Allocatelliglobosispora scoriae: one gene and its partner. The protein of the gene in region 1 interacts with the protein of each later gene in a pairwise test. Links are inferred from orthologs where the notes say so. Each region holds a gene or a part of one and is shown in the gene's direction. Other genes may lie near its edges. The genes, in order: ctaD and F4553_RS31265.

Region 1 (6,981 bases):
CGGGCGAGGCGGCCGGGGTCGGTGGGGCGGACCAGGCCGCAGCGATGGGCATCCTCGCCGGGCTCGCCGCAGCTCGCCACCTCGGCGTCGAGGTTCAGATCCCGGCCCGGCTGCGCCGCAGGGTCGCGAGCCTGCGCCGGTTCGCCGACGCGCTGCACGATGTCACCCGCATCGATCCGGGCTTCACGGCAGGCGTCGCCGACTCCACCATCCTCTGCCGCTGCGAGGGCGTGACGTTCGGCGAGGCCAGAGCGGCTGTCGCGGACCTCGGTGTCGACGATCCCCGCTCGCTCAAGCTCGTGACCCGCGTCGGCATGGGCGCCTGCCAGGGGCGGCTCTGCGGCGGTGCCGCCGCCGACCTGCTCGGCGCCGATCCGACCCCTTATCAGCACCGGCCCGTCGCGGTCCCGGTCCCGCTCGCACTCTTCGCCTCAGGAGGACACGAATGAGCCATCAGCCCTGGCACGGCGTACTCGTCGCCATCACCACGCCGTTCCGCGACGACCTCTCGATCGACTTCGACAGGCTGCAGGAGCACGTCGCCTGGCTCGCCGGCAACGGCTGCCACGGCATCGTGCCCAACGGCTCGCTCGGCGAATACCAGACCCTCACCGACGACGAGCGCGCCCGGATCGTCACCGCCGTCGTCGAGGCCGCGCCCGAGGGGGTGTCGGTGGTGCCGGGAGTCGGTGCCTACGGCGGTCACCAGGGCAGGCGGTGGGCGGAGCAGGCGGCTGCGGCAGGCGCGCACGCGGTCATGTCACTACCCCCCAACGGGTACGCCGCCGGCCGCCCCGAGGTGATCGCGCACTACGAGGCCGTGGCGGCTGCCGGGCTGCCCGTCGTCGCCTACAACAACCCCTTCGACACGAAGGTCGACCTGGTCCCGGGGCTGCTCGCCGAGCTTTACGACCGGGACCTGATCGTGGCGGTCAAGGAGTTCTCCGGCGACGTACGCCGACTGCACCAGATCCGTGAACTCGCACCCGGCCTCGACGTGCTCGCCGGTGCCGACGACGTACTCCTGGAGCTGGTCATGCAGGGTGCCGTCGGCTGGATCGCCGGGTTCCCGAACGCGCTGCCCACGCAGTCGGTGGAGCTCTTCGAGCTGTGCCGGGCCGGGGACCTCGATCGGGCACTCCCGCTCTACACCGCTGTCCACGCTGCCTATCGGTGGGATTCGCGGCCGGTGTTCGTACAGGCGATCAAGCTGGGGATGGACCTCGCCGGACGCTATGGCGGACCCTGCCGCCCGCCCAGGCTGCCCCTGCCCGACGACGTCGCGGCGCAGGTCACGGCCGACATGAAGCGAGCCCTGGGTGCGTAGCCGCGCCGTCTATCACGCGGTCAACTCGCACACCGAGGGCATGCCGACGCGGGTGATCACCGGTGGGATCGGCGTGTTCCCCGGCGAGACGATGGCGCAGCGGCGGCTGCACGGCGTCAACGAACGCGATGACCTGCGCAGGCTGCTGATGTTCGAGCCGCGCGGGCACTCGGCGATGTCGGGTGCGATCCTGCAGCCGCCGATCCGGCCGGACGCCGACTGGGGAGTGCTCTTCATCGAGGTCTCCGGCTGGCTGCCGATGTGCGGCCACGGCACGATCGGTGTCGCGACGGTGCTGGTCGAGACCGGGATGGTCGAGGTCGTGGAGCCGGTCACGACGATCCGGCTCGACACGCCGGCCGGGCTCGTCGTCGCGTCCGTCGCGGTCACCGACGGCCGGGCCACCTCGGTCACGCTCCGCAACGTGCCGTCGTTCCTGCACGCCACGGACGTGCCGCTCAGCGTGCCCGGTGTCGGCGATCTCACCGTGGACATCGCCTACGGCGGCAACTTCTACGCCTTCCTCCCCGCAGCCGCGCTCGGCCATCCGGTGACCCCGGCGAACGTGCCCGCGCTGCTCGACCGCGGCCTGAAGATCATCGACGCGATCAACGAGCAGGCCCGCCCGATCCACCCGACCGACCCGGCGATCGACGACTGCCGGCACGTCGTGGCCTACGAGCCCGGTCGCGACGGCGCCGACGCCCGGGCGGTCACGCTCATCCACCCGGGCTGGGTGGACCGGTCGCCCTGCGGCACGGGTACGAGCGCCCGCATGGCGCAACTCCACTTCCGCGGGCACCTCCCGCTGGACACGCCCTTCATCAACGAGAGCGTCCTGGGTACGCGATTCACCGGCCGCCTCGTCGAAGCCACGATGGTCGGTGATCGGCCTGCCGTGGTGCCGACCGTGACCGGGCGGGCGTGGATCACCGGGACCGCTCAGTACCTGCTCGACCCCGAGGACCCCTTCCCGGCCGGGTTCGAGCTGTAGGACCCGTGCCGGCCGCCTCCTCAACAGGGCCTCGGGCGGTCGGCACGGTGAAGGGTGGCCCGGTGGGAGGACCGGGCCACCCTTCATGCCATGGCACGAGGTCGAATAAGGCGCGTTGATCGCGTTGTTTCCGGGAAGTAGTCCCCTCAAGCACTAGGCGAGGGGACTACTTCCCGGAAACAACGCGATCATGGGTGTGGGTGCTGCGGGCGCGTGCTCCTGGCGTACCCACGATGGGGCGCTGGAGGGGGCGCGGCCTGGAGGTGCGCTGGGGGTGCGGGATTTCGACCTGAGGCATAGCCTGTGCGGGCTGTCGGGCATCGACAGTGGCTCATGGAATGATCTTGGGGAGGAAGTTCCTGATGCGCGACATCCAGAACTGGATCGCTTTCATCATGGCCGTGCTCGGCGCTGCGATGGTCGTCGGTGGCGCGGGCGTCATCCTGTTCCGGGCGCTCAAGACCGTGTCGTCCGCCACACCGGAGGAGCCGGTCGGCATCGACCTCGACACCGAGCCGACCGCTCCGGTGGGTTCCAAGCCCGCCCGGACCGCCAGCTTCTTCCGTCGGGTGTGGCGTTCGGCGCAGGCTCTCGACTCGGCGGATCGCCTCATCGCCTGGGGGATTGTGCTGCTCGTGCTGGCTGCGCTCGCCGCGGGTGCGATCGGGTTCAACGTCCAGCTCGGTGTCGGCAACAAGTAGGGGCACTCTGAGTAGCCGACTCGTCTCTCTACGGCGAGTCACACCACCCCACGGTCATGGTCGACCACCGGGGGATTATTCTGCGTCCGAGGTACGCCTGGACTGATCAACTCGCCCGAGAGGGTCGGGGGCGTACCGAGCAGCTGGCAAACAGCCCCAGGAGGCCGCTCGTGACAACCGTCGCACCGAAGCCGATCGTGACCCGGCCCTGGCCGGTTCGCCAGAACACCAAGGGTTCAGCGATCGCTCGGCTGCTGCGCACCACGGACGCGAAGCAGATCGGGCTCATGTACCTGGTCACGTCGTTCGTGTTCTTCATGATCGGCGGCCTGATGGCGCTGCTCATGCGTGGCGAGCTGGCGCAGCCGGGCATGCAGTTCCTGTCGCCGGAGCAGTACAACCAGCTCTTCACGATGCACGGCACGATCATGCTGCTGTTCTTCGCGACGCCGATCGTCTTCGCGTTCGCGAACTTCATCGTGCCGCTGCAGATCGGCGCGCCGGACGTCAGCTTCCCGCGCCTGAACGCCTTCGCCTACTGGCTCTACGCCTTCGGCGGCACGATCGCGATCACCGGTTTCATCACGCCGGGCGGCGCCGCCGACTTCGGCTGGTTCGCCTACGCCCCGCTGAACAGCGCGGTCAACTCGCCCGGCCCCGGTGGCGACCTCTGGATCACGGGTCTCGCGATCTCCGGTCTGGGCACCATCCTCGGCGCCGTCAACATGGTGACCACGATCATCACCCTGCGCGCGCCGGGTATGACGATGTTCCGGATGTCGATCTTCACCTGGAACATCCTCGTCACCAGCCTGCTCGTGCTGATGGTCTTCCCGCTGCTCGCCGCCGCGCTCTTCGCGCTGCTCGCCGACCGGAAGCTCGGGGCGCACGTCTTCGACTCCTCGACCAACGGGCCGATGCTCTGGCAGCACCTCTTCTGGTTCTTCGGACACCCTGAGGTCTACATCGTCGCGTTGCCGTTCTTCGGCATCATCTCCGAGGTCATCCCGGTCTTCAGCCGCAAGCCGATCTTCGGCTACAAGGGCCTCGTCGCCGCCACGCTGATGATCGCGGCACTGTCGATGAGCGTCTGGGCGCACCACATGTTCGCCACCGGCCAGGTGCTGCTGCCGTTCTTCTCGTTCCTGAGCTTCCTCATCGCCGTACCGACAGGCATGAAGTTCTTCAACTGGATCGGCACGATGTGGCGGGGCCAGATCACGTTCGAGACACCGATGCTCTTCGCCATCGGCTTCCTCGTGACCTTCCTCTTCGGCGGCCTCTCCGGCGTGCTGCTCGCGAGCCCGCCGATCGACTTCCACGTGTCGGACTCGTACTTCGTGGTCGCGCACTTCCACTACGTGCTCTTCGGCACGATCGTCTTCGCCGTCTACTCCGGGGTCTACTTCTGGTTCCCGAAGATGTTCGGCCGGATGCTCGACGAGCGCCTCGGCAAGGTCCACTTCTGGCTGACGACGATCGGCTTCCACGGCACCTTCCTGGTCCAGCACTGGCTGGGCACCCAGGGCATGCCGCGCCGCTACGCCGACTACCTGAAGGAGGACGGGTTCACCTTCCTGAACACGTTCTCGACGATCGGCGCCTTCATCCTGGGCGCCTCCACGCTGCCGTTCCTCTACAACGTGTGGAAGTCCTACCGGGCGGGTCGCCTCGTCACGGTGGACGACCCGTGGGGCTTCGGCGCCTCGCTGGAGTGGGCGACGAGCTGCCCGCCGCCGCTGCGCAACTTCGACACGATGCCGCGGATCCGCTCCGAGCGGCCCGCGTTCGACGCGAAGTTCCCGCACCTGGCGGTGGACACCAGTCCCGCACCGAAGGCCGTCTCCGGCTCGAAACACTGACGACGCCGTCACGGAAGCGGGCCTCCCACTGTCGGGAGGCCCGCTTTCTGTTGTCCGTGTGACTGCCTGCGCCGGTCAGGTCGCCGGCGTGGCTGCCGCGGCCGGGCGTTCGGCGTGGCCGGCCGCCGGGCCGGGGCCGAGGGCTCAGGCGATGGCGACACCGGCCGTGCGGAGATCGTCCAGGGCGGTCGCCGTGGTCTCCGGTGCCACTCCGGCGGTCAGCCCGGTCAGGACCGTCGTGGTGAAGCCCTCGGCCGCCGCGTCCAGCGCGGTGGCGCGCACGCAGTAGTCCGTCGCGATGCCGACGACGTCGACCTCGGTGACATCGTGGGTGCGCAGCCAGGCGGCGAGGCCGATCCCGGCGCTGGTGCCCTCGAAGCCGGAGTAGGCCGCGGCGTGCGCGCCCTTGCGGAAGACCGCCTCGATGCGGTCCGTGTCCAGCCCGGGGTGGAACTCCGCGCCGAAGGTCTCCGCCACACAGTGCACCGGCCACTCCTGGAAGTGGGAGCCGGGATCGATGTGGTGATCCTGGGTCGCGACGACATGATCCCAGCCCGCGTCCGGCCTGGCCAGGGCTGCCGAGATGCCCGCCGCGACGGCGGACCCCCCGTCGACGGGCAGCGAACCGCCCTCACAGAAGTCGTTCTGAACGTCCACGATGATCAGCGCTCGTGCCATGCCCTCATGGTAGGCGCGCGGGCGCTCCCAGGCATGATCACGTTGCTTCCCGGAAACAGGCCCTTCCCGACCCGGCGATTCGCCCACTTTCCGGGAAACAACGCGATCTGGCGGCTACGCGCGCCAGAGAGGGCGGGTCAGGCAGGTGGGGCCGCCGTCGCCCTTGGCGAGCTCGCTCGCCGCGACCTCGTGCACCTCGACGCCGTGCTTCGCGAGCGCGGCCGCCGTCTTCGGGTTGCCCTCGAAGATCACAACCACCCCGGGGTGTACGGCGAGCACGTTGCTGCCGAGCGTCGCGTACTCGTCGGGGTCGACGGGGATCGTCGTGATCTCGCGTGCGGCGAGCTCCTGGAGCAGCGCCACCGGCATGATCGGCTCGAAGACGACGGCGAGGTCGTCGGCGACGGGGGAGATGCCCGACATCAGGTGCAGCACGTGCGCGGGCCCCTGGTCATGCGGCATGTCATAGGAGAAGAGCTGCTGGCCCTCGGCGGCGAGAAGGGCCCGCAGCTCCTCGTGGGCCGCCTGGTTGGTGCGGTAGCCCCGCCCGGCGACCGCCACGTTGTCGCCGATCCAGCAGACGTCGCCGCCGTCCATCACCGACGGCGCGGTGAGACTCGCCATGGTCGGCACGCCGAAGCCCTCCAGTGCGGCGGCGAGCTTCGCAGCCTCGCCCTGCCGGCACGGCTTCGCGGACCGGAAGACCACGGTGCCGCCGCCGATGACGAAGACCGAGTCGTAGGCGAAGACCGCATCGACCTCCCCCTCCGTCGCGGGCGCCACCTCGACGGAGACGCCCAGCTCGGTGAGCTTCTCGGCGAACGCCTCGTGCTGCGCGAGGAGGAGCTCGGTGTCCGGCCTCCGCCAGCCGGCCTCGGCCCAGTCGCCGGTGACGGCGGGGCGGCGCAGGGCGGCACGGCGAAGGGGGGCCACGGAGGAGCGAACACCATAGGTCATCCGGTGATCGTAATTCACTTGCCACGATGTCGGACCCGACCGGCATGATAGGGGTGCTATGAGTCTCGCACCTTACCGTCAGGTCCTCGCCGTACCCGGTGTCCGCGCGTTGCTGCTGATCGGGATGCTGGCGCGCATCCCCTCCACGGCCATCGGCATGACGCTGACCCTGCACGTCGCCACCGGTCTGCACCGGTCGTGGGCGGAGGCCGGTCTCGTCACCGCCGCATACACCATCGGCGTCGCCATCGGTTCGCCGCTGATGGGCCGCCTCATCGACCGGCGGGGCATGCGACCGGCGATGCTGCTGACGACACTCGTCCAGCTCGTGGTCTGGTCGACGGCGCCGCACCTGAGCTACCAGCTGCTCGTGCCGGCCGCCCTCGTCGGCGGGCTCCTCTGCATCCCCATCTTCGGCACGATCAGGATCGCGCTCGCGGCGATGGTCCCCGGCGAGCAGCG
Region 2 (6,957 bases), on another replicon or contig:
CGTCGTGCGCGAGCAGGTAGACCTCGTCGCGGAGGGTCAATCGCTGCATGACCGCCGCCTCCCGTGTGTGTCGTAGAGCGATCAGGTCACCCCGCCGCGGCGATCGACCGCAGCCGGGCATGCGTGCCGGCGTAGGCCGCAGCCGGCCCCGGCAGCCATCGTTTGGCGATCTTCGCGAGCATCGTGTAGTTGGGGTCGACCACGTTGCCCGCCGGTGCGGTGCCGGCCTGCGAGAGCAGCTGATAGGCGTCGAGCTGCTCCAAGCCGGTCAGCTCGCCGATCCAGCGCGTCATGTCGGCGTGCGCGATGCGGTAGGCGTCCTCCAGCGGCCGGGCCACCCCGACCGAGATGAGGTATGAGTCGGTCTCGATCCGCGGCCACGGTGTCGCGGTGTTCGGGATGAGGTCGACGACGAGCGTCGTCTCCATCGCCGTCTCGACCGCGGTGCCGCACGCCTCGCCCTCGCCCTGGCGCGCATGGCCGTCGCCGAGGGAGAAGAGGGCGCCGTCGACGTTGACGCCGAGATACAGCGTGGCGCCCGCTCGGATCTCCGGGGTGTCCAGGTTGCCGCCGTGGGAGTCGCAGGTCAGCGTGGAACGGACCTCGAAACCGGCGGGGGCGACGCCGACCGTACCGTGCATGGGGTCGAGCGGGAGCGCGACGGCCTGGTCGCCGCGGGTGGCCCGGAAGTGCACGAGGCCTGCGGCGGTGTCGATGTCGTAGACCCAGACCCGCTCCTCCAGCGGCGGTTGCAGGCTCGCGGTGCGATCCGTCGAGGTGAGCGCGCCGAAGTGCGGGACCGTCGCCGAGACGCCCCAGTCGCGGGCGGGCGTGATCGCCGCGAAGTGCAGCGCCAGGGTGTCGCCGGGCCGCGCTCCCTCGACATGGAAGGGCCCGGTGACGGGGTTGACGAAGGGCAGCGGGCAGACCTGCGACGGCAGATCCTGCGGCCCGCGGACCAGCCCGCCGAAACAGTCCTGTGTGGAGACCCGCAGGATCTCGCCGGGCCGCACGGTGCCGATCGCGGCCCGGCCGCCGAGGGTATAGGCATACATGCCGGTCATTCTGCCCGGCTCATCCCGGCCAGCGTGGGCGACCGCCCGGCCAGGGTCATCCCGATCAGTGCGACGACGCCGAGGATCAGCCAGACCGCGCCGAGCGCCTGCGCCCAGACGCCGGCATTGACGATCACCATGACGAGTACGCCGATCCCGGCGAGCGGCAGCACCAGGTGCGCCAGCAGGTTGCCCGAGCGGTTCCGGATCAGGTAATGCACGATCACCGACAGGTGCAGCACGACGAAGGCGACCATCGCGCCCATGTTGACGAGCCCGACGAGCAGCCCGATGCCGTCGGCCCGGGTCGACATCCACACTCCGACGACGGTGGAGAGCGCGGCGACGAGCAGCGTCGCGTTGGCGGGCACGCCGCGCTTCATCGAGACCGTGGCGAGGAACCTCGGCAGCTGGCGGTCGCGGGCCATCGCGTAGAGCAGCCGCGAGACGGCGACCTGGGCCACGAGCGTGTCGGCGAGCCCCCAGGCGATCGCGGTCGCGGTGGAGGTGAGGTCGGCGAGCCAGGAGACGCCGGTCTGCGCCGCCGCGTCATAGAAGGCGGTGCCGTCGGGGTCGCCCGCCGCGAGCAGCGCCGCCGGGTCGGCGACGAGGAGCGAGGCGACCCAGACCTGCACGATGAAGAGCACCCCGGCGAGGATCAGCGCCAGCTTGATCGCCTTGCCGACCTGTGCGGCGCCGCCCCTCGCCTCCTCGGCGAGCATGGAGATGCCGTCGAAGCCGAGGAACGACAGCACGGCGACGGAGACCGCGCCGAGGATGATCGGCCAGGTGAAGGTCTCGGAGTTGAAGAGCGGGGTGAGGCTCCAGCCGTGGCCCCGGCCGTCGGCGAGCGCCCAGATGCCGATACCGAGGAAGACGGCGAGGACGATCAGCTCGCCGACGATCATCACCTTGGTGAAGAGCGCCGTCATCCGGATGCCGCGCAGGTTGATCAGGGTGTTGGCGAGCACGAATCCGATCAGCCAGAGCCAGACCGGGATGCTCGGCACGGCGGCGTGCATCGCCGTCGCCGCGATGAGGTAGAGCAGGCTGGGCACCAGGATGTAGTCGAGGAAGATCGCCCAGCCGGTGAGGAATCCGGCCGATGCCCCGATGGAGCGCCCGGCGTAGCTGTAGACGCTGCCCGCGAGCGGGAAGGCGCGCAGCATCTGGGTGTAGGAAGCGGCCGTGAGCAGCAGCGCGACCAGCCCCACGGCGTAGGCGAGCACCGGCATCCCGCCCGAGGCGGCGAAGACGGTGCCGAAGATGGCGAAGGGTGCGATCGGCACCATGAAGATCAGTCCATAGAAGACCAGATCGGCCAGGCCCACGCCCCTGCGCAGCTCCTGCTGATAACCGAACCGGCCGAGCACGTCATCCGACACCGTTGCACTCCAGGTCGCGCGATCCGTCGAGGAGCCATCAGGTTGCCGCAGTTTCACCGGGGTGGCAATAAAGCGTTCATTGACAGGACGCCCGGCATTTCCTCGCGAGGGACGGTCGAATAGCTGCTCGAATGCTGTCGGTGCGCCGACAGTGCGCGCCATGAGCTGCTCGGAGCCGGGAGAATACCGTCTGTTCGGATGGGTGTCCGTCTCCGCCGAATGCCGATTGGCAAGGGTCGCACAAGGGTGTCGCAGGGGTCATTGATTAATGTCTCCATACGCGATTCCGTGCTATGTCGTGACGTCGTCCTGGAATCCGGAATTGATGTGGGTGGCATAGCCTTCGGCACCGTCGAAGCTGTCTGCCACCGGCCCGAGCTGTAGCATGTGGCGGGTGACGGATGTGACCAGCAGCAAGCTGCGCGGCCTCGGGACGACGATCTTCGCCGAGATGACTGCCCTGGCCAAGCGCACCGGCGCGGTCAACCTCGGGCAGGGCTTCCCCGACACCGACGGCCCGGCCGGCGTGCTCGCCGCCGCGCGCGACGCCATCTCCGCCGGGCTCAACCAGTATCCGCCGGTCGACGGCCTGCCGGAGCTGAAGTCCGCGATCGCCGCCGCCCGGGCGGACCGCTACGGCCAGGTCTTCGACCCCGACGGCGGCGAGATCATGGTGACCGCCGGTGCGACGGAGGCGATCGCGTCCGTGCTGATCGCGCTCTGCGAGCCCGGCGACGAGGTGGTCGTCTTCGAGCCCTACTACGACAGCTACCTCGCCAACATGGCGATGGCCGGTGCGGTCCGCCGCCCGGTGCAGCTCCGGATGGCCGGCGACCGCTTCGGGTTCGACCCGGCCGAGCTGCGTGCCGCGATCACGCCGAAGACCAGGCTGCTGCTGCTCAACAGCCCGCACAACCCGACCGGCAAGGTCTTCACCGCAGCCGAGCTGACCCTCATCGCCGAGCTCTGCGTCGAGCACGACCTGATCGCCGTCACCGACGAGGTCTACGAGTACCTGACCTTCGACGGCGCCGAGCACATCCCGCTCGCCACGCTGCCGGGCATGCGCGAACGCACGCTGACGATCTCGTCGGCGGGCAAGACCTTCTCCGCGACCGGTTGGAAGATCGGCTGGGTCTGCGGTCCGGCACCGCTCGTCGCCGCCGCGCGCAAGGCGAAGCAGTTCCTCACCTTCGCCGGGGGTACGCCGTTCCAGGCCGCGATCGCCGTCGGGCTGCGTGACGAGCTGGACTGGGTCGCCGCGCTCCGCGCCGATCTGCAGGAGCGCCGCGACCGGCTGCGCAAGGCGCTCACCGCGATGGGTGCGGAGACCTACCCGTGCGAGGGGACCTATTTCCTGCAGATCGACGTCCGCTCGCTGGGTTATGAGGACGGCGTCGAGTTCTGCCGCGATCTCGCCGAGAAGGCCAAGGTGGTGGCGATCCCCGCCCAGGTCTTCTTCGACGATGTCGAGACCGGCCGACGCTATGTCCGCTTCGCCTTCTGCAAGTCGGATGCCGTCCTCGACGAGGGCATCCGCCGACTCGCCACCTTCACCAGCTGATCGCCGAGCCACCGGGAGCCCCTGCCATGCGCGTCGCCGTCTGCCAGCTCAACGCCCGCGATGACCGCGCGGCCAACCTCGCCACCGCCCGCGAGCTGCTCGACCGGGCCGCCGCGCTCGGTGCCGACCTCGCCGTGCTCCCGGAGTACACGGACTACCTCGGCCCCGCGGCGGGCGCGCCGAAGCCGGAGACGCTGACCGGCGATTACGCGGCGTTCTTCGCCGATGCCGCCCGGGAGCTGGGGATGTGGGTGCTCGCGGGGTCGTTCCACGAAGCCAGCGCCGACGGGGAGCGCACGCACAACACCGCGCCGCTCTTCGACCGGTCCGGCGCCCTCGTCACCGCCTACCGGAAGATCCACCTCTATGACGTGGAGATCCCGGGGCGGGTGTCCTTTCTGGAGTCCGCGACGATCGCGCCCGGCGCCGAGACCGTCGTCGCCGACGTCGACGGGGTCCGGGTCGGCTTCTCGATCTGCTACGACCTGCGCTTCCCCGAGCTTTACCGGCGGCTCGCCGTCGAGGGCGGCGCGCAGGTGATCGTGGTCCCGGCGGCCTTCATGGCGCACACCGGCCGCGACCACTGGGAGGTGCTGCTGCGGGCCCGGGCGATCGAGAACCAGTGCTACGTCGTGGCGGCCGGGCAGATCGGCGACCATGACCCCGGCCGCACCTGCTTCGGCCGGAGCATGGTCATCGATCCGTGGGGCACCGTGATCGCGCAGGCCCCGGACACCGTCGGCGTCACCGTCGCGGAGCTGGACCTGGCCCGGCTCACGAAGATCCGCGCGGAGCTGCCCAGCCTCGCCAACCGCCGGCTCTAATCGGTGATGGCCCGGCGCATGGAATAGGTCACGGCGAAGAGGCGGTGCGGCTCGCCGTGCATGAAGATCGTGGTGCGGTCATAGGCCTGCCACCCGGCCGCACCGGCACGGTTGAGGTGGCGCAGGTCGTCGAAGCGCTCATCCGTGCCCCAGCGGCTGGACCCGCCCGGGTAATGGAACGTCGCGTCCCAGTCCATGAACTTGTCGTTGCCCAAGACCCCGGCCGATCGATATTCCAGCCGTGCGTACTCCCATGCGGTCACGGTTGAATCATGCCGCACGTAGGCAAGCGAACTCAATGCGTGAGCAAGAGGTTCAGGTCCCCGAACTCGTGCCACAGATAGCGTTCCCCGATCGCCTCGGCGTAGCACCGTCCCAACAGGTCGTTCCCGGCGATCGCGGCCAGCATCAGCAGGTGCGACGCTCGCGGTTCGTGGAAGCCGGTGAGGAGGCCGTCGACCACGCGTACCCCCTGGTCGGGCGTGACCACCAGGTCGGTCCAGCCGCCGGCGGCCGCGACCGACCCGTCGGCCCGCGCGGCCGTTTCGATCGCGCGGACCGCGGTGGTCCCGACCGCGACGACTCGGCCACCCGCGGCCCTGGCCTGGTTGACGAGGCGCGCGGTGGTCGCACCGACCGAGAACCGCTCCGGGTACGGCCGCTCGTGCGCCTCCGGTGACGCCACACCGGTGTGCAGGGTGATCGGTGCGATGACGACGCCCCGGCTCACCAGCCTCGTGACGAGCGCCTCGGTGAAGGGACGGCTCGCACTCGGCATCTCCGCGCTGCCCGGCTCGATCGCGAAGACGCTGTGATAGGCGGAGATCGGCCATTGGCGCTCCACATAGGAGTAACGAATCGGCCTGCCGTGCCGGGCCAGGTAGGCCGGGACCGACACCGTGTCCAACTCGGCCGCCCAGAGCCGGTCCGAGTAGGCCGCCCGCAACGTCACCGTGGCACCGCCACGCAGCGTGAGCCGCTGCCCGGCGACACCGCCGAGGAACGGCTGCCCGTGCCGGCGCAGCTCGACGAGCCAGGTGCCGTCGGGCTGCAGCGTCGAGACGTGCACGGCGAGCCCCGGCTCGGTCGTCTCCACGGCCGCCGGCATCGTCGCGGAGGTGTTGACGACGAGCACGTCACCCGGGTCGAGCAGCGACGGCAGGTCGGTGAATCGGTGGTGGGAGACGTGATCGGGGGAGCGGCCGACGAGCAGGCGCACCTGGTCGCGGGCGAGACCGCGCGCCTCGGGCGGCTCGTGCGCCTCCAGCTCGGGGTCGAGCGCGAAGTCGAGCATGGTGGTCACGACCGGGCCTCGCTCCAGATGAGGACGGCGTTGCCCGCCGGATCCCGCACGACGAAACCGTAGTGCCCGCGCGGGAACACCACCGCCGGACCGAGATCGCCGCAACTCTTCAAGAGTTGCTCCATCGCGGTGATCGTCTCGTGCAGCGCGTCGACCGCAGCGCGGCTGGGCAGCTCGATCGCGACTCCCGGCGGCGAGCTGGGAGTGCCGGTCTGGACCACCTCGATCCGGCCGCCCTCGCCGACGCCGAAGACCGCGCCCCGCTCGTCCTCGCTCGACCACTCGTCGATGCGGGGCAGGCCCAGCACCTCGCCGTAGAACTCGGCGGCACCGGCGAACTCCGGCACCTCCAGCGGCGCCCACAGGGCCGCGGCGCTCATGCGTCCAGCCAGTCCGCGAGCCGCTGGCGACCGGAGGCCGGACGCTTCGCGAGCAGGTTGAGCAGGCCCGGCGCGACCGTCGACGGCAACGGCCGATCGGAGATGTCCTCGCCGGGAAACGCGTCCTGGTGCATCCGGGTCCGCAGATCGCCGGGGTCGAGCTGCCACACGGCGAGCTCCGGCTCCTCGGCGCCCAGCACCCTGCCGAGCTGCTCCAACGCCGCCTTGCCCGCACCGTAACCACCCCAGCCGGGATAGGCCGCGACGGCTGCGTCGGAGGTGACCAGGACGACCGCGCCGCGCGCCGCCCGCAGCATCGGCGCGGCGAGCTGGGTCAGCGCCAGCGGCGCCAGCACGTTGGTCTCGAAGACGTCGCGCAGGGCCGCGAGCGGCAACTCGGCGACGCTGGGCAGGGGCGACGGGCCGAGCGTGCCGGCGTTGTTGAC

The links.
Region 2: the proteins of ctaD (region 1) and F4553_RS31265 interact in binary tests that used the Escherichia coli proteins (3 or more experiments, as listed by UniProt). The link is inferred for Allocatelliglobosispora scoriae from one-to-one orthologs.

The regions. Positions count from the first base shown.
Region 1 is NZ_JACHMN010000002.1:2,658,414-2,665,394, reverse strand. Bases 2,617-5,538 are described here. They hold ctaD (aa3-type cytochrome oxidase subunit I), read left to right. Parts: upstream 2,617-3,192; coding sequence 3,193-4,884; downstream 4,885-5,538. Other genes in these bases: F4553_RS17505 (isochorismatase family protein), read right to left, coding at 5,029-5,538; F4553_RS17515 (hypothetical protein), read left to right, coding at 2,684-3,022. Also shown: F4553_RS17530 (FAD/NAD(P)-dependent oxidoreductase), read left to right, coding at 1-449; F4553_RS17525 (dihydrodipicolinate synthase family protein), read left to right, coding at 446-1,327; F4553_RS17520 (proline racemase family protein), read left to right, coding at 1,320-2,321; more of F4553_RS17505, read right to left, coding at 5,539-5,562; F4553_RS17500 (dimethylarginine dimethylaminohydrolase family protein), read right to left, coding at 5,677-6,519; F4553_RS17495 (MFS transporter), read left to right, coding at 6,578-6,981. UniProt on the Escherichia coli protein: Cytochrome bo(3) ubiquinol oxidase is the terminal enzyme in the aerobic respiratory chain of E.coli that predominates when cells are grown at high aeration.
Region 2 is NZ_JACHMN010000003.1:1,054,024-1,060,980, forward strand. The notes cover bases 2,017-4,914. They hold F4553_RS31265 (pyridoxal phosphate-dependent aminotransferase), read left to right. Parts: upstream 2,017-2,825; coding sequence 2,826-4,004; downstream 4,005-4,914. Other genes in these bases: F4553_RS31260 (APC family permease), read right to left, coding at 2,017-2,440; F4553_RS31270 (carbon-nitrogen hydrolase family protein), read left to right, coding at 4,031-4,828; F4553_RS31275 (hypothetical protein), read right to left, coding at 4,825-4,914. Outside these bases: F4553_RS31250 (GOLPH3/VPS74 family protein), read right to left, coding at 1-49; F4553_RS31255 (acetamidase/formamidase family protein), read right to left, coding at 87-1,055; more of F4553_RS31260, read right to left, coding at 1,061-2,016; more of F4553_RS31275, read right to left, coding at 4,915-5,091; F4553_RS31280 (S-adenosylmethionine:tRNA ribosyltransferase-isomerase), read right to left, coding at 5,124-6,122; F4553_RS31285 (VOC family protein), read right to left, coding at 6,128-6,511; F4553_RS31290 (SDR family NAD(P)-dependent oxidoreductase), read right to left, coding at 6,508-6,957. UniProt on the Escherichia coli protein: Shows aminotransferase activity with methionine and histidine as substrates, and to a lesser extent also with phenylalanine.